Regions from separate parts of the Chromobacterium vaccinii genome, predicted to be linked through region 3. Evidence: predicted binding sites of a transcription regulator. Region 3 holds the regulator's gene; each other region holds the start of a gene.

The links. The regulator FNR, encoded in region 3, switches genes on or off when oxygen is low (the NO sensors DNR and NnrR bind a similar motif). The targets are predictions, from matches to a motif close to TTGATNNNNATCAA.
Region 1: BKX93_RS22585 (4-hydroxyproline epimerase) is a predicted target of FNR. The motif match lies at 5,699-5,712, and genes of this name have one in related genera.
Region 2: BKX93_RS18970 (M61 family metallopeptidase) is a predicted target of FNR. The motif match lies at 1,492-1,505, and genes of this name have one in related genera.

What each region holds. Positions count from the first base shown of each region.
Region 1 covers NZ_CP017707.1:4,879,413-4,889,179, forward strand. Annotated here, with positions in the region: gene BKX93_RS22555 (M20 aminoacylase family protein) at 1-1,074, shown strand, start outside; gene BKX93_RS22560 (DUF3100 domain-containing protein) at 1,088-2,440, shown strand; gene ctlX (citrulline utilization hydrolase CtlX) at 2,671-3,600, opposite strand; gene BKX93_RS22570 (Lrp/AsnC family transcriptional regulator) at 3,790-4,212, shown strand; gene BKX93_RS22575 (hypothetical protein) at 4,220-4,609, opposite strand; gene BKX93_RS22580 (AraC family transcriptional regulator) at 4,735-5,538, opposite strand; gene BKX93_RS22585 (4-hydroxyproline epimerase) at 5,851-6,777, shown strand; gene BKX93_RS22590 (dihydrodipicolinate synthase family protein) at 6,833-7,780, shown strand; gene BKX93_RS22595 (aldehyde dehydrogenase (NADP(+))) at 7,801-9,375, shown strand; gene BKX93_RS22600 (NAD(P)/FAD-dependent oxidoreductase) at 9,379-9,767, shown strand, end outside.
Region 2 covers NZ_CP017707.1:4,075,201-4,084,967, forward strand. Annotated here, with positions in the region: gene ccoN (cytochrome-c oxidase, cbb3-type subunit I) at 1-1,121, opposite strand, end outside; gene BKX93_RS18970 (M61 family metallopeptidase) at 1,580-3,373, shown strand; gene pepN (aminopeptidase N) at 3,468-6,086, shown strand; gene BKX93_RS18980 (Hsp20/alpha crystallin family protein) at 6,159-6,584, opposite strand; gene BKX93_RS18985 (ABC transporter substrate-binding protein) at 6,701-8,359, opposite strand; gene BKX93_RS18990 (MFS transporter) at 8,482-9,690, shown strand; gene BKX93_RS18995 (alpha/beta fold hydrolase) at 9,749-9,767, shown strand, end outside.
Region 3 covers NZ_CP017707.1:1,964,544-1,974,310, reverse strand. Annotated here, with positions in the region: gene mutS (DNA mismatch repair protein MutS) at 1-1,213, opposite strand, end outside; gene BKX93_RS09150 (glycerate kinase type-2 family protein) at 1,371-2,633, shown strand; gene BKX93_RS09145 (methyl-accepting chemotaxis protein) at 2,747-4,762, opposite strand; gene hemN (oxygen-independent coproporphyrinogen III oxidase) at 4,941-6,347, opposite strand; gene fnr (fumarate/nitrate reduction transcriptional regulator Fnr) at 6,451-7,197, shown strand; gene BKX93_RS09130 (DUF1853 family protein) at 7,245-8,156, opposite strand; gene BKX93_RS09125 (RNA methyltransferase) at 8,146-8,907, opposite strand; gene BKX93_RS09120 (inositol monophosphatase family protein) at 9,053-9,767, shown strand, end outside.

The DNA.
Region 1 (9,767 bases), 2.1 Mb from region 3:
AAGATCGCCGCTTTGCTGCGCGGCTTCGGGCTGGAGGTGGCGACCGGCATCGGCCGCACCGGCGTGGTGGGCACCTTGCGCGCCGGCGGCGGCGCGCGCTCCATCGGCCTGCGCGCCGACATGGACGCGCTGCATCTGCATGAAGAGGGCGACGCGCCTTACCGTTCGCTGCACGCCGGCCGCATGCACGCCTGCGGCCACGACGGCCACTGCGCGATGCTGCTGGGCGCAGCCAGGCATCTGGCCGAGAGCCGCGCGTTCGACGGCACCGTCCAGTTCATCTTCCAGCCGGCCGAGGAGAACGAGGGCGGCGGCCAGGAGATGCTGGAAGACGGCTTGTTCGAGCGCTTTCCTGTGGACGGCGTCTACGGCATGCACAACTGGCCCGGCCTGCCGCTGGGACAGATGGCCATGCATCCGGGCCCGATGATGATGGCCTTCGACCTGTTCGAGATCCGCTTGCGCGGCCAAGGCGGCCACGCCGCGATGCCGGAGCGCACCCGCGACGTGGTCGCGGCCCAGGCCCAGCTGGTGACGGCGCTGCAGAGCATCGTCAGCCGCAACGTCGATCCGCTGGATTGCGCGGTGCTGTCCGTCACCCAGGTGGAGGCGGGCTCCACCTGGAACATCATTCCCGAGCAGGCGCTGCTGCGCGGCACGGTCCGCTACGTCAATCCCACGGTGCAGGCGGTGATAGAGAGCCGGATGCGCGCGCTGGTCGACCACATCGCGCTGGCGATGGGCGTTGAGGCGGAGATGGACTACTGGTACCGCTATCCGGCCACCATCAACGCCGAGGCGGAAACCTGGCGGGCGGCCGACGTCGCCGCCGAGCTGCTGGGCGAGGCGAACGTGCGCACCAATATGCGGCCGTCGATGGCGTCCGAAGACTTCGCCTTCATGCTGCAGGAGCGTCCCGGCTGTTATGCCTGGCTGGGCGTGGACGGTCCGGCGCCCAGCGCGGGGCTGCACAGCCCGCATTACGATTTCAACGACCAGGCGCTGGCGATAGGCGCGGCGTACTGGATCAAACTGGTGGAAACCACGTTGGCCCCCGCGGCCGCAAAACAATAACGGGAATAAAAGCATGGCGCATGCGGGTGTTGGGCAATTGCAGGGCGGCGGGGTGGCCGCGGGCGCGGGATTCAACCGCCTGGCCCACCTGATGGCGATAGGCATCGTGATCGTCGCCGAACTGATTTACGTGCAGAAGTTTTCGGTGGGCAAGGGCAGCATCATCCTGCTGCCGCTGCTGTACGCCTTCGTGCTGGGCATGATGTGCAACCCGGCTGTCAATCCGCTGGCCGGCCGCTGGGTGAGCCGCGACGTCAGCGCCACCCTGAGCCAGGTGATCATCATCGCGGTGCTGCCGCTGGTGGCCAAGCTGGCCACGCTGCTGGGGCCGCAGTTCCAGGCCATCGTCGCGGCGGGTCCGGTGCTGATCTTCCACGAGCTGGGCAATGTCGCCACCGCGCTGGTGGCGATGCCGGTGGCGGTGCTGCTGTTCCGCATGGGCCGCGAGGCGGTGGGGGCGACGTTTTCCATCGACCGCGAACCCAATATCGCGGTGATCTCCGAACGATACGGCTTGCGCAGCCCGGAAGGCATGGGCGCCCTCAGCGTCTACGCGATCGGCACCATGTTCGGCACCATTTTCTTCTCGCTGATCGTGCCGGTGGTGCATTCCTGGAACCTGTTCAGCGACAAGGCGCTGGCCATCGCCTGCGGCGTCGGCAGCGGCAGCATGATGGCCGCCTGCGCCGGCACGCTGATCACCGCCTTGCCGGAGCAGAAGGACACGCTGATGGCGCTGGCGGCGGCCAGCAACCTGCTGACCACCACCACCGGCGTGCTGTTCGGCATCTACGTGGCGCTGCCCTTCGCCAACCGCCTGTACGCGCTGCTGAGCCGCCTGCGCGCGCCCAGGCCGCAAGCCGCCATCCGGATGGATGCCGCCGACGCCGAACTGCTGAAATCGGAAGAGCCAGAGCTGGGGCTGGGCGCTTTCGCCGCCAACCTGCTGATGGCTGGCGCCATCATTGTGCTCAGCCATATGATCGGCCCCAAGAAAGAGCTGGTGGCGGTATTGCCCGGCGTGGCGATGGTGCTGGGCATCTGTTTCGCCAGTCGCCTGCTCAACCGCTGGCTGCCGCTGAAGATTCCGACGCTGATCTGGCTGTCCATCCTGGGCGTGCTGGCCAGCCTGCCGGGCCTGCCCGGCGGCGAGTGGCGCAACCAGTGCTTCAGCCAGGTGGACGTGCTGGCCTGCGCGACGTTGGTGCTGGCCTACGCCGGCCTGGCCGTGACCCGGCGCGAAGCGGCCATTTTCAAGCGCGATGGCCTGCGTCTGTTGGTGATCGCCATTCTGGTGTTCAGCGGCACCTTCCTGGGATCGGCCCTGGTCAGCGATATTCTGTTTTCGTTGAAATTTGGACACTGATTGCCAAATGATCGGCATAAAAGTCAGTAAAGTTGCCAAATTTAATGTAATAGCTTTGTGAACAATCAAGCTTTTCTTAATAAAAATTAAGTCAAGCAAGCTTGCTAAAGAATGCTTATGTGCTAAATTGTTATCAATGGAATGATCATGTTCATGACATTCAACCATCTACCCCTTTGCGGCCGCCTTGCGCGGCCTTTTTTCTTGTCGGCCGGCGCCGGTCGCATCGGCTAGGGTTGAGCCACGCTTCGGCGCGGCAGGAAAATCTCCGCCACCATGCAGCGCGCGCCGCCGCCGCCCAGCCGCTCTATGGTGTCGATCGGCGCCAGCGCGATGCGCGCCTCGCTGGAGAGCAGGCCTTGCTGTTCCGCCGTCAGCGCCGCCCAGGCCTGGCGCGACAAGGCGAACACCGGCGCGCCGTCGGCGGCGGACAGCTCCAGCATATTGCCGGCGAAGCATTCCAGCTGGCGGTAGCCGATGTCGACGACGCGCTTGCCGCCTTGCTGCAGCGAATGGCGCAGCGCGCGGCGCTCGCCGGCGTCGGCCACCGATTCCAGGCAAACCACGGCCAGCGCGCGGCCCACGCTCATCATCACATTGGTGTGGAAGATGGGTTTGCCGGCGCGGTCGGCCGCGCCGAACCAGAACGGCCGATAGCCGATTTCCCGCTCCACCGCTTCCATCACCCGCTCGCTGCTGCGCGTCGAGCGGCAGACATAGGCGATGCGGGCCGAGTGGTCGAACACCATGGAGCCGGTGCCCTCGTGGTAATGTCCGTCGCGCTCGAAAGGGCTGAGGTCGATCGCGCGGCGCAAATCGAATTGTTTTCCGATGGCGTCCAGGATGTCCTGGCGCCGTTCCTGCCGGCGGTTTTCCGCCTCCATCGGGTAAATCAGCGCCCGTCCGTCGGCATGCAGGCTCAGCCAGTTGTTGGGAAAGATGGAGTCCGGCGTGTGGGGCTCATGGGTGTCATCCACCACCAGCACATTGACGCCGCAGTCGCGCAGCGCATCGACATAGGCGTCGAATTCGGCCAGCGCGGCGCGCTGCGCCTCGGCGGCGTCCCGTTCCCGGTTCTGGAAGGCGTTGCTGGCGGTGGTTTGCGGGTTGGACAGGAAGCGGACCGGCCGGATCATCAGAACGTCGCTGGTGGTTTGCATGCCTTTTCATCCTAGGGGAGGCGGTGGGTAAGGTGTCCGTCTTGACCTGCGGCTATCGATTGGGCCGGTATTGATGCGGATCAAGAATGGTCGATATTGTGCGCCTCCGGATTGTCGTCAAAAAGCTGGCAAACCTTACAGAATTTTCATATTGTTTTGCAAATTGATGGGTTTGATTGACGATTTGGCATGAACGATACCGACAGGCAATTACTGGCGCTGCTGCGCGACGACGCGCGGATATCCGTCACCGCGTTGGCGGAGAAGTTGAGAGTGTCGCGGGCGACGGTGCAGCATCGCATCGCCAGGCTGGAAGAGAGCGGGGTGATCGTCGGCTACACGGTGAAAGTGAAGCCGGAGGCGGAAGCCAGGCGCATCCGGGCCTGGATGTGCATCGCGGTGGAGGGCAACAAGACCGCCGCGGTGATGCAGGCGCTGCGCGGCGATCCCAGCGCCCACGCCTTGCATTCCACCAACGGCCGCTGGGACATCCTGGCCGAGCTGCGCGCCGATTCGCTAGAGCAATTCGACCGGGTGCAGGGGCGCGTCAGGCTGATTCCGGGCATTTCCGCCAGCGAAACCAGCATTCTGCTGTCCACGCACAAGGCCTAGCGGCCGGTTACTTGGCCTGCGGCTTTTCCTGGTAGCAGGTGGTTTCCAGCAGGGTGGGCAACAGTTTGTCGGCGGCGTCGCGTCCCAGCGCGAATTGGACCTTGCCGGTGTTGATCACGGCCCTGACGACCGGAGCGCTGACGGGCACGTCGTTGATCACCACCACCATGCTTTGATTCAGGAAGTCGCCGGTGGCCTGCTGCAGGCGAGCGGCGGCCGCCTTATTGAGCGTGGCGCTCAGGGAGAGGTTGTCGCGCTGGATGTTCAGGCTGCTTTCGGTGAAGTCGCAGGCGGAATCCAGACGCAGGATGTTGCCGGTGATGACGGGCTTGCTTGGCGCATCGGCCATGGCCGCGGCGGAAACCAGCAGCGCGGCGGCGGGCAGGAGAAACTTCATCAGACGCTCCATGTTCAGGATGTGGCTCATCGCATTATGACCGAGGCCGCCGCCAGAGGTTGCGTGGACTTGCTGTCAGGCTCGCGGCCGCGACAAGCGCAGCCGGTCTCAGAGCCCCGCGTTGGCTATTCGGCATCCGAAGCCGGCTCGGCATCGCTTCTGCCCAGCTGCTGGCGGTACTGGCGCGGCGTCAGGCCGGTCAAGGCCTTGAACTGCCGGCTGAAGGCGCTGTGATCGGCATAGCCGCAGCGCAGCGCCACTTCGGTGATGGCCATGTCTTCATGCAGCAGCCGGTGCGCGTGTTCCAGCCTGGCCTTGTGTATCATCTGCCGCGGCGACAGGTGGAACACTTTTTTGCAATAGCGCTCCAGCTGGGCGGCGGACATGCCGGCGATGCCGGTGAGCTCCGCCATGGTGACCGGCTGGCTGAAGTTGCGGCGGATGAACTCGTCCACCGCCACCAGGCGTTTGTACGCCGGGTGGGTCTTGCTGGCCGCTTGCAGGTCCAGCGAGATGCCTATCAGGCCGATGATCTCGTCCTGCCGGTCGCGCAACGGCCATTTGTAGGTCAGGCACCAGCCCGGCTCGCGGTTCTTGAACAGATGCAGTTCCAGCTGGCTTTCCAGCACCAGTCCGTCTTGCAGCACCTTGAGATCCTGCGCCGTATACGCCGGCCCCAGCTGGGCCGGGAACACTTCCGCGCTGGTCTTGCCCAGCAGCGGCCGCAAATCCTTCAGCCCGCAGCGCTGCACCAGCGTCTGGTTGGCGCAGAGATAGCGCGCCTGCCTGTCCTTGATGAAGATGGCCGCATTGGGGATCAGGTCCAGCACCGGCAACAGCGGGGCGACGCCCGCCAGCAGCTGGTCTATCGTCGCCGGGCGGATTTCATCCCGCCAGCGGGCGATTTTTTCCACGGTCTCGCTGGTCATCCCTCCCGCCTTTCTTGGCGCGCCAAGCGCCGTGCCTGGCCGTCGGCGTCCATCGCCGCCTCGTCATCCCGAATGCTCTGCTGCTCGGTCAAGCATCACGCCTATCCCGCTCGCTAGGCCCTCTGAAACGCAAACTATGCCGATTTCGTCATCGCAACTGATGATAACCATCAAGATTGCCGGCGACAACGCAGCCATGCTAGCGGGGTGGAAGCGAATACCGGCGCGGCGCGGAGATTCAATGGAATCAATGGCCTGCGAGACGACGGCGCGGTCGGTCGGACTGGATGGGGTTTGGAAATGGATACACGAATGAAACAGGTGGAGATCATCGATTCCCACACCGGGGGCGAACCCACCCGGCTGGTGCTGAGCGGATTCCCCGCATTGACGGGAGCCACCATGGCGGACAAACGCGATGCGTTGCGCGAACTGCACGATCCATGGCGCCGCGCCTGCCTGCTGGAGCCGCGCGGCAGCGATGTGCTGGTGGGCGCGCTGTATTGCGAGCCGGTTTCGCCCGACGCCGCCTGCGGGGTGATCTTCTTCAACAACACTGGCTACATCGGGATGTGCGGCCACGGCACCATAGGCCTGATCGCCTCCTTGCATTACCTGGGGCGCATCGCGCCCGGCAGCCACAAGATCGACACCCCGGTGGGGCCGGTGGACGCCGTCTTGCATGAGGACGGCGCGGTGACGCTGCGCAATGTGCCGGCTTATCGCTACCGCCGGCAGGCGGCGGTGGAGGTGCCCGGCCATGGAACGGTGACCGGCGACATCGCCTGGGGCGGCAACTGGTTTTTCCTGGTGGCCGAGCATGGCCTGAGCGTGCGGCTGGACAATGTCGAGGCGCTGAGCGCGTTCAGCTGCGCCACGATGCAGGCGCTGGAGGCGCAGGGCGTCACCGGCGCCGACGGCGCGCGCATCGATCATGTGGAGCTGTTCGCCGACGACGAACACGCCGACAGCCGCAACTTCGTCATGTGCCCAGGCAAGGCCTACGACCGTTCCCCCTGCGGCACCGGCACCAGCGCCAAGCTGGCCTGCCTGGCCGCCGACGGCAGGCTGGCCGAAGGCGAAGAGTGGGTGCAGGCCGGCATCACCGGCAGCCGTTTCATCGGCCATTACCAGCGCGAAGGCGACTTCATCCGCCCCTACATCACCGGCCGCGCCCACATCACGGCGCGCGCCACATTGCTGATCGACGAGCAAGACCCCTTCGCGTGGGGCATCTGAGCCCGCGCCTCTCATTACCTCTACCACCTGAATGAATGCCGCAAGGAGCAAAACAATGAGCGATAACATTTTCACCGGCTGCATCCCGGCGCTGATGACCCCGTGCACCGCCGATCGCCAGCCGGATTTCGACGCGCTGGTGGCCAAGGGCAAGGAGCTGGTGTCCCTAGGCATGAGCGCGGTGGTGTACTGCGGCTCCATGGGCGACTGGCCGCTGCTGAGTGAGGCCCAGCGCCAGGAGGGCGTGGCGCGGCTGGCGGCCGCCGGCGTGCCGACCATCGTGGGCACCGGCGCCGTCAACACCCGCGAGGCGGTTTCCCATGCCGCCCACGCCGCCAGGGTGGGCGCGCATGGCTTGATGGTGATCCCGCGGGTGCTGTCGCGCGGCGCGTCGCCGGCCGCGCAAAAGGCGCATTTCTCGGCCATTCTGGCCGCCGCGCCCAAGCTGCCGGCCGTGATCTACAACAGCCCCTACTATGGCTTCGCCACCCGCGCCGACCTGTTCTTCGAGCTGCGCCGCGCCTATCCCAACCTGATCGGCTTCAAGGAGTTCGGCGGTGCCGCCGACATGCGCTACGCCGCCGAGCACATCACCTCCCAGGATGACGAAGTCACGCTGATGGTGGGGGTGGACACCCAGGTGGTGCACGGCTTCGTCAATTGCAACGCCACCGGCGCCATCACCGGCATCGGCAACGCGCTGCCGCGCGAGGTGCTGCACCTGGTGGCGCTGAGCAAGGCGGCGGCCAGGGGCGATGCCGTCGCCCGCCGCCGCGCCGGCGAGCTGGAATCGGCGCTGGCCGTGTTGTCCTCCTTCGACGAAGGCTGCGACCTGGTGCTGTATTACAAGCACTTGATGGTGCTGAACGGCGACAAGGAATACGCGCTGCATTTCAACGAGACCGACGCGCTGAGCCCCGCCCAGCGCCGCTATGCCGAAACCCAGTACGCGCTGTTCCGCGAGTGGTACCGCAACTGGTCGGCCGAACTGAACGTCGCCTGAAGCTTAATCACACAGGAAACATGATGAATCTGACAGGCAAGATGCTCATCGGCGGGCAGGCCGTCGCCGGCCGCCGCGAGAGGATCCGGGCGATAGACCCGTCCACCGATCAAGCGCTGGAGCCGGGCTACCCCGGCGCGGACCGCGAACAGGTGGAGCAGGCCTGCGCATTGGCCTGGGACGCGTTTGACGCCTACCGCGAAACCGCGCCGGAAACGCGGGCGCGCTTTCTCGAAACCATCGCCGACGAGATGGAAGCGCTGGGCGATGCGCTGATAGAACGCGCGATGGCCGAAACCGGCCTGCCGCGCGCCCGCTTGCAGGGAGAGCGCGGCCGCGCCTGCGGCCAGCTGCGGCTGTTCGCCCGCACGCTGCGGGCCGGCGAGTGGCTGGACGCGCGGGTAGACCCGGCCATGCCGCAGCGCCAGCCGCTGCCGCGCGCCGATCTGCGCCAGCGCCAGGTGGCGCTGGGGCCGGTGGCGGTGTTCGGCGCCAGCAATTTCCCCTTGGCCTTCTCGGTGGCCGGCGGCGATACCGCTTCCGCGCTGGCGGCCGGCTGCCCGGTCATCGTCAAGGCCCATAGCGCCCATCCCGGCGTCAGCGAACTGGCGGGGCGGGCCATCGCGCGGGCGGCGGAGAAATGCGGGTTGCCGGCCGGCGTGTTCGCGCTGCTGTTCGGCGAAGGCCGCGAAGCGGGGCAGGCTTTGGTGGCCGATCCGCGCGTCAAGGCGGTGGGCTTCACCGGCTCGCGCGGCGGCGGCCTGGCCTTGTGCCGGCTGGCGCAAAACCGGCCGGAGCCGATTCCGGTTTATGCGGAAATGAGCTCCACCAATCCGGTGTTTCTGCTGCCGGCGGCGCTGCAGGCGCGCGGCGAGGCGCTGGCGCAGGGCTTTGTCGGCTCGCTGACGCTGGGCGCGGGGCAGTTCTGCACCAATCCCGGCTTGATCATCGCCGAGCAGGGCCCGGCGTTGGATGGCTTCATCGCCGCCGTGTCCGCTCTGCTGCGGCAGAGCCCGGCGCAGACCATGCTGACGCCCGGCATCTTCCACGCTTACCTGGCGGGCGTGGACGCGCTGTCCGGGCATGCGCGCCTGGCGGCCGCCGGCCTGCCGGTCACCGGGCCGAATCAGTGCCAGGCCCAGCTGTGGCTGGCCGACGCGCGGGACTATCTGGCCAACCCAGCGCTGCGGGCCGAAGTGTTCGGCGCCGCCGCCTTGATCGTGCAATGCAAGGACGCGCGGGAGTTCCGCCAACTTGCCGAGCAACTGGAAGGCCAGCTCACCGCCACGCTGCAGCTGGACGAGGGCGATCTGGACCTGGCCCACGCGCTGCTGCCCACGCTGGAGCGCAAGGCTGGCCGCATTCTGGCGAACGGCTGGCCCACCGGCGTGGAAGTGTGCGACGCCATGGTGCATGGCGGGCCGTACCCGGCCACCTCGGACGCGCGGGCCACCTCGGTGGGCACGGCGGCCATCCAGCGCTTCCTGCGGCCGGTCTGCTATCAGGACTTTCCGGACGCGCTGCTGCCGCAGGCCTTGAAACAGGCCAATCCGTTGGCGCTGCGCCGTCTGCTGGACGGCGATCGGGAGGGCTGAGCCATGGCGCCCGCTATTGCGCCCGGCGCGGCCGTCATCGTGGTGGGCGCCGGCGTGGTCGGCATCGCCGCCGCCTTGCAGCTGCGCCTGGCCGGTTTCGAAGTGACGCTGCTGGACCGCGGCGAGCCGGCGATGGAAACCAGCTACGGCAATGCCGGAGCTTTCGCCGTCAGCGACGTGATCCCGCTGGCCGAGCCCGGCGTGCTGCGCAAGGTGCCCGGCTGGATGCTGGACCCGCTGGGGCCGCTGGCCCTGCGCTGGCGCTACCTGCCTACGCTGGCTCCCTGGCTGCTGCGCTTTCTGGCCGCTAGCCGGCCGCGCCGCGTGGCTGAGCTGACGCAGGCGCTGGCCGCGCTGCTGGGCCGGGTCAACGACGACTACGCCGGACTGAT
Region 2 (9,767 bases), 2.1 Mb from region 3:
CTATGCATGGTTTCGCGGCCGAACAGGCGCGGGATCAGGTAGTACATCGAGCCGATGGTGATGAAGCCCACCCAGCCCAGCGCGCCGGAGTGCACGTGGCCGATGGTCCAGTCGGTGTAGTGGGACAAGGCATTGACGGTCTTGATAGACATCATCGGGCCTTCGAAGGTGGACATGCCGTAGAACGACAGCGACACCACCAGGAACTTCAGCACCGGGTCGGTGCGCAGCTTATGCCAGGCGCCGGACAGGGTCATGATGCCGTTGATCATGCCGCCCCAGGACGGCGCAAGCAGGATCAGGGAAAACACCATGCCGACGGACTGGGTCCAGTCGGGCAGCGCGGTGTAGTGCAGGTGGTGCGGACCGGCCCACATATAGGTGAAGATCAGCGCCCAGAAGTGCACCACCGACAGGCGGTAGGAATACACCGGACGGCCGGCCTGCTTGGGAACGAAGTAGTACATCATGCCGAGGAAGGCCGCGGTCAGGAAGAAGCCCACCGCGTTGTGGCCGTACCACCATTGCACCATCGCGTCGACGGCGCCGGAGTACACCGAATAGGATTTCCACATGGTCACCGGCACGAAGGCGGAGTTGACGATGTGCAGCAGCGCCACGGCCAGGATGAAGGCGCCGTAGAACCAGTTGGCCACGTAGATGTGCTTGACCTTGCGGATGGCGATGGTGCCGAAGAACACGATGGCGTAAATCACCCAGATCACGGCGATCAGCAGCTTGATCGGCCATTCCAGCTCTGCGTATTCCTTGGAGGTGGTGAAGCCGAGCGGCAGCGTGATGGCCGCCAGCACGATCACCAGCTGCCAGCCCCAGAAGGTGACGGCGGCCAGCTTGTCGGAAATCAGTCTGACGTTACAGGTACGTTGCACCACGTAGTAGGAGGTGGCGAACAGACCGCAGCCGCCGAAGGCGAAGATGACGGCGTTGGTGTGCAAGGGGCGCAGGCGGCCAAAGTGGAACCAGGGCCCGAAATTGAGCTCCGGCCACACCAGCTGGGCCGCAATGATGACGCCCACCAACATGCCGACGATGCCCCAAACTACGGTCATGATGGCAAATTGGCGCACCACCTTATAGTTATAAGTGGGTTGCGTTTCCATTTAAGGTTTTCTCCAAGGTTGCTAACTCAGAACATGACAAACCGAGGCGGCTTGAACTTTTCAACCTCATCCCAATCTGGAAATTGGAAAGCAAGCCGCGGGGAACCGTGTAGTGAAAGTCGAATCAGGTGCTTGACCTGTACCGATAGGCTTTGATGTCTGTATTAGCAGTTTGCCGGCCTTTTCGATAGCACCAAATTCCCACGTATCCAATGCCGTTATTCTAAATCAAATGCCTTATGCGAGCCAGTTGCATAGTCGGCTTGGATCGGTTCTTGTCTGTCCCAATTCTCGCGGTATTACGAGGGTAGCGATACGAATAGTGCATGTTGCTACGCATGCAATTGTATTGGCGTATTGGTATGACTTCTTGACATGGATCAATACGCCATGAGGGCAACCGCCAAAATCGCGGAAATGCTAGAATCATCAAGTTTTGCAACGCTTGCAGGCTGATCATGACCCAACCCGTCCCAGTACAATACACGCTGCGCCCGGTGTCGCCGGAAGCGCACCTGTTCGAGGCAACCGTCATCGTTACGCACCCGGCCAAGGATGGCCAGGTGTTTTTTTTGCCGGCGTGGATTCCCGGCAGTTATATGATCCGTGAATTTTCCAAGCACATCGTCGAGATGGAGGCCCGCGCCGGCGGCAAGCCGGTGGCGCTGCGGCAGTTGGGAAAGAACCGCTGGCAGGCGGCGCCGGCCAAGGGCGCGCTGACGCTGCGCTATCTGGTCTACGCCTTCGACCTGTCGGTGCGCGGCGCCTATCTGGACGGCGAGCGCGGTTTTTTCAACGGCACCAGCGTGTTCCTGGCGGCTGAGGGTTATGAAAACGAGCCCTGCGCCGTGGAGATCCACGCGCCGGAAGGCAAGGCCTACGCCGATTGGAAAGTAGCCACCAGCCTGCCCGCCGTCGACATCAAGAAAAAGAGCGGCTTCGGCGGCTACCAGGCATCCAGCTACGATGAGCTGATCGACCACCCGGTGGAAATGGGCGAGTTCCAAAAGGTCAGCTTCAAGGCTTGCGGCGTGCCGCACGAGTTCGTTGTCTCCGGCCATTTCCAGAGCGATCTGAAGCGACTGGCCGAAGACACCAAAAAGATTTGCGAATACCAGATCAAGCTGTTCGGCGAGCCGGCCCCGTTCGATCGCTACGTGTTCATGCTGTTCGTCGGCAAGGACATCTACGGCGGCCTGGAGCACCGCGCGTCCACCGCGCTGGTGGCCAACCGCGACGACTTGCCCGCGCCTGGCGCGACCGACATCGGCGACGGCTATCTGAAGCTGCTGGGCCTGATCAGCCACGAATACTTCCACAGCTGGAACGTCAAGCGGATGAAGCCGGCGGCGTTCACGCCATATGACCTGAATCGCGAAGGCATGACCCGCCTGCTGTGGGCATTCGAAGGCATCACCTCCTATTACGACGACCTGACCCTGGTCCGCTGCGGGCTGATCGACGAGAAGCGCTACTTGGGCCTGGTGGCGGAAACCATCACCGGCGTGCAACGCGGCGCGGGCCGCCTCAAGCAGACGCTGGAGCAATCCAGCTTCGAGGCCTGGACCAAGTACTACCGCCAGGACGAGAACAGCCCCAACAGCATCGTCAGCTACTACACCAAGGGCTCGCTGGCCGCGCTGGCGCTGGATCTCGCCATCCGCCGCGACAGCAAGGGCAAGCAGTCGCTGGACGACGTGATGCGCGCGCTGTGGAGCAAGTGGCTGGCTGACGGCAAGGGCCTGGAAGAGGACGAGTGGGAAAAGATCGCGATCGAAACCACCGGCCTCAAGCTCAAGCCCTTCTTCGATCTGGCGCTGCGCAGCACCCAGGACCTGCCGCTGGCGGAGTTGTTGAAGAGCCAGGGCGTGGAACTGAAATTCGAGGCCGCGCAGGGCGCGTCCGACCGCGGCGGCGTGGTGGATGCCTTCGCCGGCAAGCCGGCGCCGCTGACGCTGGGCATCAAGACCGCGGCCGATGCCGCCGGGGTCAAGTTGACTCAGGTGCTGGACGGCGGCGCCGCGCAACAGGCCGGCCTGTCCGGCGGCGACGTGGTGGTGGCGGTGGACAAGCTCCGCGCCTACGATTTGGACAAACAACTTGCCCGTCTGGCGGCGGGGGACAAGATCAAGCTGCACGCCTTCCGCCGCGACGAACTGATGACTTTCGACGTGGCGCCGCAGGCCGCGCCCGAGGATACCTGCCGCCTCAAGCTGGAAGCCGGCGGCGGCAAATGGATTGCAGGCCGCTGACAGAGCGGTCGATTTCGACCAAGAGCGGCGCCGATCAGGCGCCGCGCCGTCTATGAAAGAGACCGGCCACGAGCCGGACCATAAGGAGACACGCATGGCCCAACAGCCAGAAGTCAAGTATCGCAAGGATTATCGGGCTCCGGCCTTCCTGATCGACCGCGTCGATCTGGTGTTCGACATCGAGGACGAGGCCACCCGCGTGCAGTCGCGGCTGGTGGTCACCCGCAACGGCGATTCCGCCGAGCGCGACCTGACGCTGGACGGCAGCGCCAAGCTGCTGGCCGTGCTGCTGGACGGCGAAAAGCTGGACGAGACCCGCTACGGCCTGGCCGACGACGTGCTGACCGTGCGGCAGGTGCCGGACAGCTTCATCCTGGAAGTGGAAACCGAACTCGATCCGGCGGCCAATACCAGCCTGATGGGCCTGTACGCGTCCAGCGGCAACCTGTTCACCCAGTGCGAGCCGGAAGGCTTCCGCAAGATCACCTACTACCTGGACCGTCCGGATGTGATGGCCAAGTTCACCACCACCATCAAGGCCGACAAGCAGAAGTACCCGGTGCTGTTGTCCAACGGCAACAAGGTGGGCGAGGGCATGGTGGACAAGAAGCGGCACTGGGTCAAATGGGTCGACCCCTACCGCAAGCCGTCCTATCTGTTCGCGCTGGTGGCCGGCAAGCTGGTGGCGCTGAAGGACAAGTTCGTCACCATGCGCGGCCGCGAAGTGGCGCTGGAGATCTGGACCGAGCCCGCCGACCAGGACAAGACCGCGCACGCGATGGAGTCGGTCAAGCACTCGATGAAGTGGGACGAGGAGCGCTTCGGCCTGGAGTACGACCTGGACATCTACATGATCGTCGCGGTCGGCGACTTCAACATGGGCGCGATGGAGAACAAGGGCCTCAACATCTTCAACACCAAGTACGTGCTGGCGCGCCAGGACACCGCCACCGACGCCGACTTCGAAGGCATCGAGGCGGTGATCGGCCACGAATACTTCCACAACTGGACCGGCAACCGCGTCACCTGCCGCGACTGGTTCCAGCTGAGCCTGAAGGAAGGCCTGACCGTCTACCGCGACCAGGAATTCAGCGCCGACATCTACAGCCGCGCGGTGAAGCGCATCGAGGACGTCAAGGGCCTGCGCATGGCGCAGTTCCCGGAGGACGCCGGCCCGACCGCGCATCCGATCCGTCCGGACAGCTATATCGAGATGAACAACTTCTACACCATGACCGTGTACGAGAAGGGCGCGGAAGTGGTGCGGATGTACGAGACGCTGCTGGGGCGAGACGGCTTCCGCAAGGGCATGGACCTGTACTTCAAGCGCCATGATGGCCACGCCGTCACCTGCGACGATTTCCGAGCCGCGATGGCCGACGCCAACGACGTCGATCTGTCGCAGTTCGCGCTGTGGTACAGCCAGGCCGGCACGCCGCGCCTGGCCGTTTCCTCCAGCTACAACCCCGGCGAGCGAAGCTACACGCTGACCGTCAAGCAGAGCTGCCCGGCCACGCCGGGCCAGCAGGCCAAGCTGCCGTTCCACATCCCGCTGGCGCTGGGCCTGGTGGGCGCGGACGGCCAGGACCTGCCGCTGCGCCTCGCCGGCGAAGCCGAGGCTGTTGGCGCGTCGCGCGTGCTGGACGTCAAGGCCGCCGAACAGAGCTTCACCTTCGTCGACATCCCGGCCGAGCCGGTGCCGTCGCTTCTGCGCGGCTTCTCCGCGCCGGTGAAGCTGGAATACGACTGGCGCGACGACCAGCTGGTGTTCCTGATGGCCAGCGACAGCGACAGCTTCTGCCGTTGGGAAGCCGGCCAGATCTTCGCCGAGCGCCTGTTCAAGCAGCTGCTGGACGACGCGGCCGCGGGCCGCGAGCTCAAGCTGTCGGAAACCTTCATCGGCGCCTTCCGCGCGGTGTTGAAGGACCATAGCCTGGATCCGGCGTTCAAGGCGCTGATGCTGAATCTGCCGAGCGAAGGCGAAATCCTGGAAATGGTGGACGTGGCCGATCCGGCGGCGATCCACCTGGTGCGCGAATTCGTGCTGGACCAGCTGGCGCAGGCGCTGCGGGGCGAATGGCGCGAGGCGTACGAACTCAATCTCACCCGCGAGTACAAGCCGCAGGACTCCGGCAAGCGCAGCCTGAAGAACCGAGCGCTATGGATGTTGAACCGCCTGGACGACGCCTGGCCGGCAGAGATCGCCGCCAAGCAGTTCCGCGACGCCGACAACATGACCGACCAGATGGGCGCGTTGCTGGCGCTGCGCGACCGCGACGGCCAGGAGCGCGACGACTGCTTCACCGACTTCGCCTCGCGCTGGCAGAACGAGGCGCTGGTGATGGACAAGTTCTTCACCTTGATCGGCGGCAGCCAGCTGGACGGCACGCTGCAGCGGGTGGAGGCGGCGCTGCATCACCCGGCGTTCAGCATCCGCAACCCCAACAAGGTGCGTTCGCTGCTGGGCGCTTTCGGCGCCAACCTGCACCACTTCCACGCCGGCGACGGCAGCGGCTACCGTTTCCTGGCCGACCGCATCCTGGAGCTGGACGCCATCAATCCGCAGGGGGCCAGCGGCCTGACCCGCGCCTTCCGCCGGATGCAGAAGCTGGAGCCGGGCCGGCAGGCGCTGATGCGGGCCGAGCTGGAGCGCATGGCACGGGCCGAGCTGTCCAAGGACGTGTACGAGATCGTATCCAAGATCCTGGCCTGATTCGCGTCATCGCCAGCGAAAACGCGCCGGGAGACCGGCGCGTTTTTTATTGCCGCGGGGCCGAGGCTGAGCTTACTCGATCCGCAGCCGCTGGCCGGCGCCGCTGTTGCGGCGCTTGGGCAGGGTCAGGCTCAGAACGCCGTTCTCATACTTGGCGCTGGCGGTTTCGCGGTCGATGTCCTGCGGCAGCTGGAAGCTGCGCGACACCAGGCCGTAATACCGCTCGCTGCGCAGCGGGCGTTCATCCTTGTCCTGTTGGTCGAACTGCTTGATCTCGGCCTTGATCGTCACCAGCGCGCCGTCGATGTCGACGTGGATGTCTTCCTTGCCGACGCCCGGCAATTCGGCTTCCACCTGATAGGCGTCGCCGGTTTCCTTCACATCCATCTTGATCTGCGCTGGCAGCGCGTCGCCGTGCAGCGGTTTGACGAGGAAACCCGGGGTGAAATCGCGGAAAAACTCGTCAAACAGGCTATGGCGGGCAGGCAGCATGCTCATTTGCTTCTCCTTTCAGTTCATGGGCTTACGGCGGGATTTTCGTCCTGTTATCGAAGATGAGGCGCATGTGAGCGGTTTCAAGAGGCGGGGCGCGTCCGGAGTTGACGCGCGTCAACTCAGCCGCGCAGCCACAGGCCGGCGAAGTCGGTCCAGCCGTTGCCGCCCAGCTGCAAGCCGGCCAGCTGCGGGCTGGCGACGTGGCCCAGCGTCTCGTGCGACAGCGGCAGCATCCAGCCTTCGGCCACCAGCCAGTCGCCGGCGCGGCGGTAGCCTTCCTGGCGCGCGGCGAATTCCGGTTCCGCCTGCAGGCTGCGCATGTACCGGGCCAACCGGGCGGCGGCGTCGGGCGCCAGTCCCAATTGCAGAGTGCTGCAGCCGCTCAGCCATTCGAACATGCCGTAGTCGCGGTCGTCGTGCAGCAGTTCGCTGCACAGGATCAGGTCGGCGCGGTCGCGCCAGGCGGCGCTGTCGAAGAATTCGCGCCGCGACAGGCCATGGATGTCTAGCGCGACGCCCTGTTGCGCAAGCCGCTGCGCCAGCGCGGCGGCCAGCGGCGGGAAGCAGGGCAGATCGTAATGGAACAGCGTCAGCCGCGCGCCATCCAGCCGCGGCGGCGGAGCCGGCGCCGGGCGCGGATGGCGCCAGCCCGGCTGCAGCCCCAGCGCCGGCGCGCGTTCGTCGCAATCGGCCACCGGATGAGGCTCGGCCAGGAAGCGCATCAGCGGCAGCCGTTGTCCGGCCGCGACGCGGGCACTGCGCGGCGACAGCAGCAGATAGGTGCAAGCCGATTGCAGCATGGTGGCGCCGCGCTGATTGCCGTATTCCAGCCGCAGGTGGAAGTCCTGCTCGGCCGGGGACGGGATGATCCACAGTTCGATGGCGTCCAGCAGCGCGCGCTCGCGGTAGTGCTGATCGAACGCGGCCAGTTTCAGCCGCTGCGGGCTGTGCAGTTCGACGCGGAATGGCCCGCTGCCCACCGGCATGCGCTCGAAATCCGCGCCGCGCCGCATCGGCACGATGGACGAATTGGCGGTCGCCAGCCGCTGCGGCCACAGCTGGTCGGCTTCGGACAGCCGGCAGCTGAACGACTGCGCGTCATGGACGTCAATCTGCCGCAGATGGCCGTACAGTGCGTGGTAGGGATTGTCCGGCTGTTTGAGCCTGAGCAGGCTGGCGGCCGCGGTTTCGGCGTCCAGCGCTCCGCCGTCGTGAAAGCGCAGGCCGGGACGCAGCCAGAAACGCCAATTTCTGCCTTCCGGATCGGCTTCCCAGTGGTGGGCCAGCGCCGGCCGCAGTTCCTGGTCCAGGCGGTCGTGGCGGCACAGCCGGTCGAAGATCTGCCGCACCAGGTGCGATTCCAGCCGGGAGTTGACGTGCTGCGGGTCCAGTGTCAGCGGTGGGTGCGGAATGGGAATGCGCAGGCTGCGTCCGCTGTCGCCGGCGCCCAGGTGCTGTGGCAGGGCGGCCAGCAACCGTTGCTGCCTGGACGGCTCCAGCCGGGAGAAGGCCTGCTCCAGCTGGCCGCGCGCCAGCATGCCTTGCAACTGCTGCCATTCAAGCTCGTCCGGCCGCTGCAGCAGCCTGAGCGTGGAGCGGTGGCCGCGTCCGCGGCCGGCCCGCCATTCCAGCCAGCCCAGTTCGCGCATCCTGGCCAGCTGCAGCCGCGCGTTGCGCTCGCCGCATCGCCATAACTCGGCCAGCTGCGGCAGGCCGGGCTGGGCCGGCGCGTCGCCATAGGCCAGATAGAGCTGCTGGTATTGCTGCTGCAGGCGCATCGGGACTCCTGTTGGGATGGGCAGGATAAAAGCGGAAGTATTTATTCGGGATTGTATCCATTTTTACATTCCGCTTTATCGGCAATACTGCAGCGGTTCCCTTTGCTTTACAAGGTGTTGTCGTGGATCTGCGTTCTTCCGTGGTGCGGCGCGTGCTGCTGTCTTCCTTCTTGTTGTCCCTGTCGCGGGCGGTGATCTCGCCGCTCTTGGTGCTGGCGCTGGGCAAGCAATTGCAGTTGTCGGTGCAGGCTACCGGCACGCTGCTGGCGGTGGTGCTGCTGGGGTCCGCCTTGTTTGGACTGTACGGCGGCTACTGGCTGGACCGGCTGCCCAGGGGGCCGGCCCTGAGAGGCGCGGCGGTGCTGATGGGCGCGGGCAGCGTGTTGCTGCCTTACGGCCACAGCTACGCGACGGTGGTGACGGCGCTGGCGGCGGGCGAGCTTGCGATGGTGGTATACAGCATCGCGGTGAAGGCGATACTCAGCGACGTGGTGGCCGAGCAGTGGCGCAGCAAGGCGTTTTCTATGCGCTACACGCTGGCCAACGTGGCCTGGGCGCTGGGGCCCATGCTGTGCGCCGGCATGCTGTTCTGGCACGAGACGGCGCCTTATTGGCTGGGCGGCCTGCTTGCGTTGGCCGGCCTCGCGGCGCAGCCCCGGCTGCCGGAGCGGCGGCATGATCCCGCGGCGCTGCCCGACGGTTTCGCCGCCACGCTGCGCACGCTGGCCGGCGACCGGGTGCTGGTGTGGTTCACCCTCAGCAGCCTGCTGGCCTATGTGGTGTACGGCCGTTTTTCCGGCTATCTGCCGCTGTTCCTGCTGACGCGGATGGACGAGGCCGAGGCGATGCGCTGGATGTCGGCGCTGATCAGTTGCAACGCCGTGGTGGTAGTGCTGTTGCAATACCCGCTGGGCCGGCTGCTGAAGCCGAACCGGCTGATGCGGGCCATCGTCGGCGGCTTTCTGCTGATCGGCGCCGGCATGCTGTGGCTGGGCAGCGTGGACAGCCTGCCGCTGATGTGCGCGGCGATCGCGCTGTTCACTCTGGGCGAGATCGTGCTGGTGCCGGCCGAATACCTGTACATCGACGCCATCGCGCCGGACGCGCTGAAGGGCAGCTATTACGGCGCGCAGAATCTGGCTTCGCTGGGCGGCGCGCTGGGGCCGGCGATGGTGGGGGTGCTGCTGTCGCATGGGCCGTCCTGGGTGGTGTTCGCCATATTGGCGCTGCTGTGCGTGGCCGGCGCGGGGCTGGCGCTCTACAGCGAGCGGCTGCGTTTGCGGCAGGACGGCGCGCGAACGGCTTTTCCTTTGCCGGGTTCTTTGTCATGATCAAGCGTTTGCTTGAATTGCCGCGCAGACGGCGATGGCATCGGCCAGCGAGGAGAATATGGAGAAACTGCAGCAGG
Region 3 (9,767 bases):
CGGCGGCCAGCATCTTTTGCACCGGCGAATCGACCGGCAGCACGCCGGAGAGCTCGTTCAGCAACGCGGAATCCAGCGAGGCCGCCAGCGCCTTGACGCCGGAGAGCGCGGTCAAGGAGTCGCGCAGCGCCGACAGGTCGCGCGGGCGGGCGGAGCGGAGCGCCACCCGCGAGGTGATGCGTTCGATGTCGGATACCTGGTCCAGCTCGGCATGCACGTCCTGGTAGCGCGGCAGCAGCGCGCGCACCGCGCCGTGGCGGCGGGCCAGCTTGCCGTGGTTGCGCATCGGGTGGTGCAGCCAGTGGCCGAGCAGGCGGCTGCCCATGCTGGTGGCGCAGGTGTCGAGCAGGGAGGCCAGCGTCGGCGAGGCTTCGCCGCGTATGGTTTCGGTCAGCTCCAGGTTGCGGCGGGTGGCGGCGTCCATGCGGATCAGCTCGCCGGCTTCCTCCACCGACAGCGCGGCGATGTGGGCCGGGTTCACGCCCTGGGTGGACTTCACGTATTCCAGCAAGGCGCCGGCGGCGCCGACGGCCACCGGCAGCGTGTCGGCGCCGAAGCCGGCCAGGTCGCGGGTGCCGAAGTGGCGGGTCAGCGCCAGCTTGGACGATTCGATGTCGAACTGCCACGGCGGCAGCTTTTTCTTCGGCGTCGAGATGCCTTCGAAGGCGGCCAGGCCGGTGTCGTCCGGGATCACCAGCTCTGCCGGCTTCAGCCGCTCCAGCTCGCTGGAAAGGTCTTCCACATCGGCCTGCATCACCTTGAATTCGCCGCTGGCGAGAGACAGCCAGGCCAGGCCCAGCACGCCCTTGACCATGTTGACCGCCAGCACCAGGTTGTCGCGCTTGTCGTCCAGCAGCGCCGCGTCGGTCAGCGTGCCCGGCGTGACGATGCGCACCACCTTGCGCTCCACCGGCCCCTTGGCCAGCGCGGGGTCGCCGATCTGCTCGGCGATGGCCACCGATTCGCCCATCTTCACCAGCCGCGCCAGGTAGCCTTCGGCGGCGTGGTAGGGGATGCCGGCCATCTTGATCGGCACGCCGGCGCTGGCGCCGCGCGCGGTCAGCGTGATGTCCAACAGCCGCGCCGCTTTTTCCGCATCCTCGTAGAACAGCTCGTAGAAGTCGCCCATGCGGTAGAACAGCAGCTTGTCTGCGTGGTCGCGCTTCAGGGAGAAATATTGGGCCATCATCGGGGTGTGCTGGGGCGTGCTCATCGGGTGTCGGGCTCTGCTCTTGGTCTGTCTGGAAAAATGCGTAACGCCCCGGTGAAGGCGGGGCGTTGGAATCGCCGCCATTCTAACGCGCGGCGGCGGGGGTGTCAGCCGCCGCCGGCTGCGGCAGAATGGCGTCATCGCCATTGGAGAACCCGTCATGTCCGATCTCGACCCGCAATCCACGCTCCGCCGCCTGTTCGACGCCGCCGTCGCCAGCGCGATGCCGGAACGGCTGGCCGATCATTTGCCGCCTCCTCCGATAGGGCGCACCGTGGTTGTCGGCGCCGGCAAGGCCGCAGCGGCGATGGCGCGGGAGTTGGAGCGGGTGTGGCCGGGAGAATGGTCCGGCGTGGTGGCGACGCGCTACGGCCACGCTGTGGCGACCGAACGGATCGCGGTGCTGGAGGCGTCGCACCCGGTGCCCGACGAGGCGGGCGGCGCGGCCGCGCGGCGGATACTGGAAGCAGTGAGCGGGCTGACAGCCGACGATCTGGTGATCTGCCTGCTGTCCGGCGGGGGATCAGCCTTGCTGACCTTGCCGGCCGATGGCGTCAGCCTGGAGGACAAGCAGGAGGTCAGCCGGCAATTGCTGGCCTGCGGCGCCGGCATCGACGAGATGAATACGGTGCGCAAGCATCTATCCGCGATCAAGGGCGGGCGGCTGGCGCTGGCCTGCGCGCCGGCCAGGCTGGTGACGCTGGCGATTTCCGACGTGATCGGCGACGATCCGGCGGTGATCGCCTCCGGGCCGACCGCGGCGGACCCAAGCACCTATGCAGACGCCCGCGCGGTGGTCGCCAAATATGGTTTGACCTTGCCGCCCGCCGCAACGGCATTGCTGGCGGCGGAGCCGGACGAGACGCCCAAGCCCGGCGACGCCAGGCTGTCGCATGCCGAATACCGGCTGATCGCGACGCCGCAGCTGGCCTTGCGGGCGGCGGCGGCCGAGGCGGAGCGGCTGGGCTTGAACGTGCTGCTGCTGGGCGACAGCATAGAGGGCGAAGCGCGCGAGGCGGCCAAGGTCCACGCCGGCATCGCGCGTCAGATCGCAGCGCATGGCTCGCCGGTGGCCAGACCGGCGCTGATCCTGTCCGGCGGCGAAACCACGGTGACCTTGCGCGGCAAGGGCAGGGGCGGGCGCAACAGCGAGTTCCTGCTCTCGCTGGCCATCGCGCTGAACGGCCTGCCGGGCGTTTACGCGCTGGCGGCTGACACCGACGGCATAGACGGCAGCGAGGACAACGCCGGCGCGTTGATGGCGCCGGACACGCTGGCGCGGGCGGCGGCGTTGGGCGTGGATGCCGGCGCGCGGCTGGCGGACAACGATGGCTATGGCTTCTTCGCCGCGCTGGGCGATCTATTGATCACCGGCCCTACGCATACCAACGTCAACGATTTCCGCGCGATTCTGCTGCTGTAATCGCCTGTTCAAGATGTTTGAACAGCGAAACTAGGGAGCTGAGTAGGCAAATGGCGAGAGGGGGGCGGACTCAACGCCGCGCCGCTGGCGCGCAGCAGGCATTGAACCGCTTTTCAGACCTTGAAGCGCCCGGCCAGGCCCACCAGCCGCTGCGCGATGGCCTGCAGCTCTCCTGCGGTTTCCGCGCTGTCCCTGACCGCCATGCTGTTCTGTTCCGACATCTTCGACACCTGCTCCACGCTCTGCGCCAGCGTCTGGCTGGCGCTGCTTTGCTCGCGCAGCGAGGACGTGATCTGGTGGATGCTGTCCAGCACGTCGTCCACGCAGTGGCGGATATTGTCCATGCTGGTGCCGGCCTCGCGGGCGCGCTGCTGGCCGTCCATGATGGCCTTCATGCCCAGCTGCATGCTGTCGTTGCCTTTTTGCGCGGTGTTCTGGATCTGGTTGACGATATTGCTGATCTCGGTGGTGGACAGCGCGGTGCGTTCCGCCAGCTTTCTCACTTCGTCGGCGACCACGGCGAAGCCGCGGCCCATCTCGCCGGCGCGCGCCGCCTCGATCGCCGCGTTCAGCGCCAGCAGATTGGTCTGTTCGGCCACGTCGCGGATCACGTCGACGATGCCGGCGATGGATTCGGATTGCTTGCCCAGATCGGTGATGGTGTCCGACACCGATGAGACGTCGCGCACGATGCCGTCCATGCTGCTGGCGGTGGCGGCGATGACCCGGTTGCCGTCCGACGAGCGGCTGGCGGCGTCGGTGGACAACCGGTCGGCCTGTTCGGATTGCGTCGCGCATTCCGACAAGCTGGTGCTCAACTGCTCTATCGACGCGGCCATGCTGGCGGCCGCCTCGTTCTGCCGGGCGCTGCCGGCGGTGATGCTCTGCGCGCTGTGCGCCATCGCGTCGGCGGCCCGATTGACCTCGCTCGAGGTGTCCAGCAACTGGGTCACGGTCTCGCGCAGCTGGTTGCGCATCTGGCGGATCGCCGCCAGCAGGCTGAGGTCGTCCCGGTCGCGAAGATGGATGCGGGTGTCCAGCCGGCCCGCCGCCAGCTGTTCCACCACTTGCTGCACATAAAGCGGCTCTCCGCCCAACTGCAGCGTGATGGACAGGTAGAGTTGGTGGAACAGGAAGATGGCCAGCAGCATGGAGGCGACGCCGATGGCGATATAGGTGTCGCGCTGGCTGGCGGTGCGGTCTATCCGCGCCTGCAGCAACTGGTCCAGCTGTTTCAGGCCGGCGGAGATGTAGACGGACACCGTTTCGGCGCCGGCGGCGCTGTGTCCCGCCACTTTCAGGCCGGCGGCGCCGGTCTTGCCGCCGACAGCGTCGTCTATCGCCGGCAGCTGGCTTTTGAGCGTCGCCGCCAGCTTGTCCGCCTGGGCCGACATGTCCGGCTTCAGGCTGGCGTTGTAGGCCACGGCCTTGGTGATGTCGCTGGCCAGGCCGTCATTGACCTCGGCGATCAGCGGCCGCAGCTCCACCAGGCGGTCGCGTTGGGCGGGATCTAGAAGATGGTTGGCCTCGGCCAGCGAGGCGATGGCGTTGGCTTCGCCCAGATGGCTGACCAGCGTGGTCAGCTTGGCGGTGGCGGCGTCCATCAGATAATAGGTGTCGATGTCCGGGTCCAGCGTCAGGTTGGAGTTGTCGCTGATGACGCCGATCAGATTGTTCAGCTTGTCGCTGAGATTGCCGTAGGCGGCGATCCATTGTGTAGGCTGGACGGACTGCGTGGCCTTCAGCTTGTCCCAGGCGGCGGCGGCGTCTTTCCAGGCGGCGTCGCTGGCCAGTTCCGGGCCCAGCCGGCCGTTGGCGTCCTGCAGCGCCTGCCATTTGGCTTGCAACTGCTGGGCGGCGGCGGGAAAGTCGTTTCTGGCCTGGGCCTCGCCCAGCGCCGCGCGCACCGCCAACTCCTGGCTATGCTGGGTCTGGGCCAGCATCGCGGTCAGCGGCTGCATGTAGGCGACGCCCACTTTTTCCTTGGCGGTGGATTCTATATTGTCCTGGTTGCTGCGGTACAGGCCGTAGACCAGATACAACAGCGCCGCGGCGAACAGCACGCCGATCACGGCGAAGCGTTGCGGGTAGCTCAGGCGCTGCATCAGCCTGACGATGGGCGTGGACATGGAGCGGCTCCTTGCGAAAGCGGGCTGCCGCGCCAATTTTCGCCCGGCACGCTTGCATACCCTTTGTATAAGTGATTTTGCTTATCACACAGGGAAAAATATCCGCTACCCGCCTTATGGGCAGTCTCGCCCGGAACGAAGGAGCGCGCCGGGGGAAAGCCCGGCGCCAAGAAGGGGGTCAGATGGTCTTGGAGTAGCGGGCGCGGGTTTCGCGTTCGCGCAGATGGCGGTCGAAGATCATCGCGATATTGCGGATCAGAAAGCGGCCCTGGGGCTCCACCATCAGGAAGTCGCCGTCGAAGGAGAGCAGGCCCTGTTGCTGGAATTCGCGTATCTGTGGCATTTCCGCCGCAAAATATTGGGCGAAATTGATGCCGTGGATTTCTTCTATCGCTTCCACCGATAGCGCGAAACGGCACATCAGGCTCTGGATGATGGTCCGGCGCAGCACGTCGTCGTTGTCCAGCGTCAGTCCGCGAACCACCGGCAGCCGGCCTTGGTCCAGCGCCGCGTAATAGCCATCCAGCGTCTTGTCGTTTTGGCTGTAACAGGAGCCCACCTTGCCGATGGAGGAGACGCCGAAGGCCAGCATGTCGCAATCGGAATGGGTGGAATAGCCCTGAAAGTTGCGTTGCAGCCGGCCCTGGCGCAGGGCGATGGCCAGCTCGTCGTCGGGCTTGGCGAAATGATCCATGCCGATGAACACGTAGCCGGCGTCGGTCAGCGTCTTCACCGCGTCTTGCAGGATGTCCAGCTTGACCGCGGCGGGCGGCAGATCCGCCTCATTGATGCGCCGCTGCGGCATGAATACGCTGGGCAGGTGGGCGTAGTTGTACAGCGACAGCCGGTCCGGATCCAGCGCCAGCGCCTTCTGCAGCGTGTCGCGCATGGTTTCGCGGCTTTGCAGCGGCAGGCCGTAGATCAGGTCCAGACTGACTGATTTGAATCCGCCTTCGCGCGCCGCTTCGATCACCGCGCGGGTTTCCTCTTCGGTCTGAATCCGGTTTACCGCGCGCTGCACCGCGGGATCGAAATCCTGTATGCCCACGCTGACGCGGTTGAAACCATATCCTGCCAATTTCAGCATGGTTTCACGTTTTACCTTGCGCGGATCAATCTCTATGGAATATTCTCCGTCGATCAGGAATTCGAAGTGGGTGCTCAGGATGCCCATCAGCCGCTCAAGCTGGGCATCGGACAGGAAGGTGGGCGTGCCGCCGCCGAAGTGCAGCTGTATCACTTTTTCCCGGATGCCCAGTTCCGCGGATACCAGGCGGATTTCCTTCTCCAGATAGTCCAGATACTGGTCCGCCTTGCCGCTATCCTTGGTGATGATCTTGTTGCAGGCGCAGTAATAACAGATGGTGTTGCAAAAAGGTATATGAGCGTACAATGATAGAGGCTTGCGGTTGGCGCCGATCTGGCGCTGACGCAATTTGTCCAGATAGTCTTGCGTCGAGAAATTAGACGTAAAACGATCTGCCGTCGGGTAGGATGTGTATCTAGGCCCCGCGCCATCCAGCCTCTCGATCAACTCGCGATCGAAGACAAAATGGGCGGGAGAGAAGGGGTGGGTAGTTTTCATGTCGTATTCGGATGGTAAAACTTCTGGAGGACTGGTAAATTTGCGAAAAATTAGTGAATTCCGCCTTGATAAGGGTCAAGCTTCGCCGGCTTGCACATACAGCATGTCTGAACAAAACCAAACCTCCCTGCATACGCTGAAAATTTCCTGCTCCAGCTGCAGCCTGCGCGAGCTATGCCTGCCTGTCGGTCTGAACCGCGAGGAAATGGGCCAGCTGGACGCGGTGATCCGCCAGAGCCGCCGCCTGAAGCGCGGCGAATACCTGTTCCGCAGCGGCGAGTCCTTCAAGTCGCTGTACGCGATTCGCACCGGCTTCTTCAAAACCTGTGTCGCCAGCCAGGATGGCCGCGAGCAGGTGACAGGCTTCCTGATGTCGGGCGAGCTGATGGGGCTGGACGGCATTTCTTCCAGCAACCACAGCTGCGACGCGGTGGCGCTGGAGGACAGCGAAGTATGCGAGCTGCCGTTCACCCGGATGGAGTCGCTGTCCCGCGACATCCCCAGCCTGCAGCACCACTTCTACCGCCTGATGAGCCGCGAGATCGTGCGCGACCAGAACGTGATGCTGCTGCTGGGCAATATGAAGGCGGAGGAGCGCATCGCCGCCTTCCTGCTGAACTTGTCGCAGCGGCTGTCCACCCGGGGCTTCGCCGCCAACGACTTCATCCTGCGCATGAGCCGGGAAGAGATCGGCAGCTTCCTCGGCCTGAAGCTGGAAACGGTCAGCCGCACGCTGTCCAAGTTCCAGCAGCAGGGCTGGATCACCGTCGATCACAAGCACATTCAGCTGGTGCTGGTAGACGAGCTGAAAAACCTGATTTCAGGCTGCATGCACGCCGACGGCCACTAAGGCTGTCCGGAATCGGCAATCAAGGCAGGCGCGACGCCTGCCTTTTTTCATGTCCGCGAGATTTTGAGCTTCAGCGCCGCAAGACGCTCGGGGTCCGGCCAGCCGGGCGGGACGGCGAAGCCGCGCGCGACCTCGCGCCACAGGCCGCCGCCTACCGCTCGCAGTTCGGCCAGCAACTGCGGCGCCGGCATCGTTTGCAGCCGCGCGCGCAGGGTGGCCTCGTCCTGCGTATCGGCTTCGGACAGCAGCGCGGGGGCGAGCCATGACAGCCTGGGCAGCCAGGCCCAGCGCGAATCGCCGCCGGCGCGCGGCCAGGGGGCGTCCCTCGGCGCGAGCCAGCCGCGCAGTTGATGGGGATTGAGCGGCGCGGGCGGAAACTGATCCGCCGGATAGAAGAACCAGCCGCAGAGCCGGGCCGCGGCGCGGCAGTCCTGAAAACCGTCCGGCAGGATGGCAAGCGCGTCGGAATGGCGGGAAAGCCGCAATTGTGTTGTGGTTTTGGTCGCTTTCAAACGCCAGGCGTCATTGAGGCCGGGACCGACCAGATCGTCGGCGGTTTCGCCCAGCGAAAGGTAAAACTTGCTGGCTGTTTCCAGATGCCAGGGCTCGCCGTCCAGCAGCAGCAGGAAGTCGAACTCTCCGATCGTCCGGCGCTCCCGGTTTATGACTTTCAGATTTTCAGCGATGAGGTCGATGTGTTTTACCTGGCGAAACCAGAAGGAGAAAAGCCGTTCGGCATATTGTCCCAGCCGTTTGGCGGGGGCGGCGGCCAGCCAGGCCTCGAGCTCGGCTGGCGCATGGTCCAGCCGGGCCAGCAGCGCCTCGCCGTCCGGCCCCAGCAATCGTTCCGGCGGCAGATCGGCGCCGCACAGCCAGGGCGAAGGAGAGGTCAGCAGAAAGGCGAGGTCGCGCACCGCCGGGCGCGCGTAGGGCAGGGCGAGGCCGGACTCAGTCGGCATCCCCGGGCCGGCCGGAGGCGGTGCGCTGCACCTGTTTGTAGAAGCCGCGCAGGATGTCGATCTCCTCGCGCAACATCCCGGCGCGGTGGAACATGGTGCGCATCCGGCGCATCAGCCGCTCGCTGTTGCGGCGCTGGAAGTAGCCGATTTCGTCCATCGCCTGTTCCAGGTGGCCGCACATGCCGTCCACCTCGCTCTGGGTCGCCGCCTCGCCCTCGGCGCGCAGGTATTCCACGTCCACGCCGGTGTGGCTGAACAGTTCGTAGGTCATCACCTGCACCGCCATCGCCAGGTTCAGCGAGAAGTAGTCGGGATTGCCGGGGATGGTCACCAGGCGGTTGCATTGCTCGACTTCCTCGATCGACAGGCCGAAGGTCTCGTTGCCGAACACCAGGGCCACCTGTTCGCCGTCGCGGGCGCGGGCGATCAATTCCGGCGTGGTCTGGCGCGGGGTGGACAGCGGCGTGGTCAATTCGCGGCGGCGGCTGGTCAGCGCGCAGGCGACGGTGACGTCGGACAGGGCCTCGGCCAGCGTGGAAACCACGGCGGCGTTTTCCAGCAGATCCACCGCGCCCGAGGCCAGCGTGTTGGCCTCGTCGCTGGGAAACACCTTGGGTTCGACCAGGTACAGGCGGCTCAAACCCATGGTTTTCATCGCGCGCGCGGCAGAGCCGATATTGCCCGGATGGTTGGGGCGGGCGAGCACCACGCGGATGTTTTTCAGAAAATCAGGTACTTGGGGTTTATTCATTGGCGTTTTCACATTAAAATAGCGGGCATATACCAAAAGCCCGCGCCCAGGCGTCGGGTTTTTTTGTTCCTTAACCCAGATTGTTACCGGCGGGTGTCGCGTCATCGACGGACACCCGCCCATCGTTCAAGTGTAGAGGCCGTCAATGCATCCGATGCTCAATGTCGCGGTTAAAGCCGCTCGCCGCGCAGGCAGTGTTATCCAGCGCGCGTCGCTCAACCTCGACGCCATCCGCGTAGAGAAGAAAAAGCACAATGACTTTGTGACCGAGGTGGATCGCGCCGCCGAAGACGCGATCATCAGCGTCATTCTCGAAGCCTATCCGAAGCACGCGATTCTAGCAGAAGAGTCCGGCGCCAAAGGCGTGGGTTCTTCCGAATACGAATGGATCATCGACCCGATCGACGGCACCACCAACTTCCTGCACGGCCATCCCCAGTACGCCATCTCGATCGCGCTGGCGCACAAGGGCCAGGTCCAGCAGGCGGTGGTCTACGACCCGAACCGCAACGATCTGTTCACCGCCTCGCGCGGCGTCGGCGCCTTCCTCAACGATCGCCGCATCCGCGTCTCCAAGCGCTTCATGATGAATGAATGCGTGATCGGCACCGGCTTCCCGGTCTCCGACCAGAGTTACCTCGACCAATACCTGGGCATGCTGAAAGATGTGATCGGCAAGACCGCCGGCGTGCGCCGCGAAGGCGCCGCGTCGCTGGACCTGTGCAACGTCGCCTGCGGCCGCACCGAAGGCTTCTTCGAGCTGAACCTGAAGCCGTGGGACATCGCGGCCGGCAGCCTGATCGTGCAGGAAGCGGGCGGCATCGTCACCGACCCCACCGGCGAGCAGGGCTGGTTCGAGT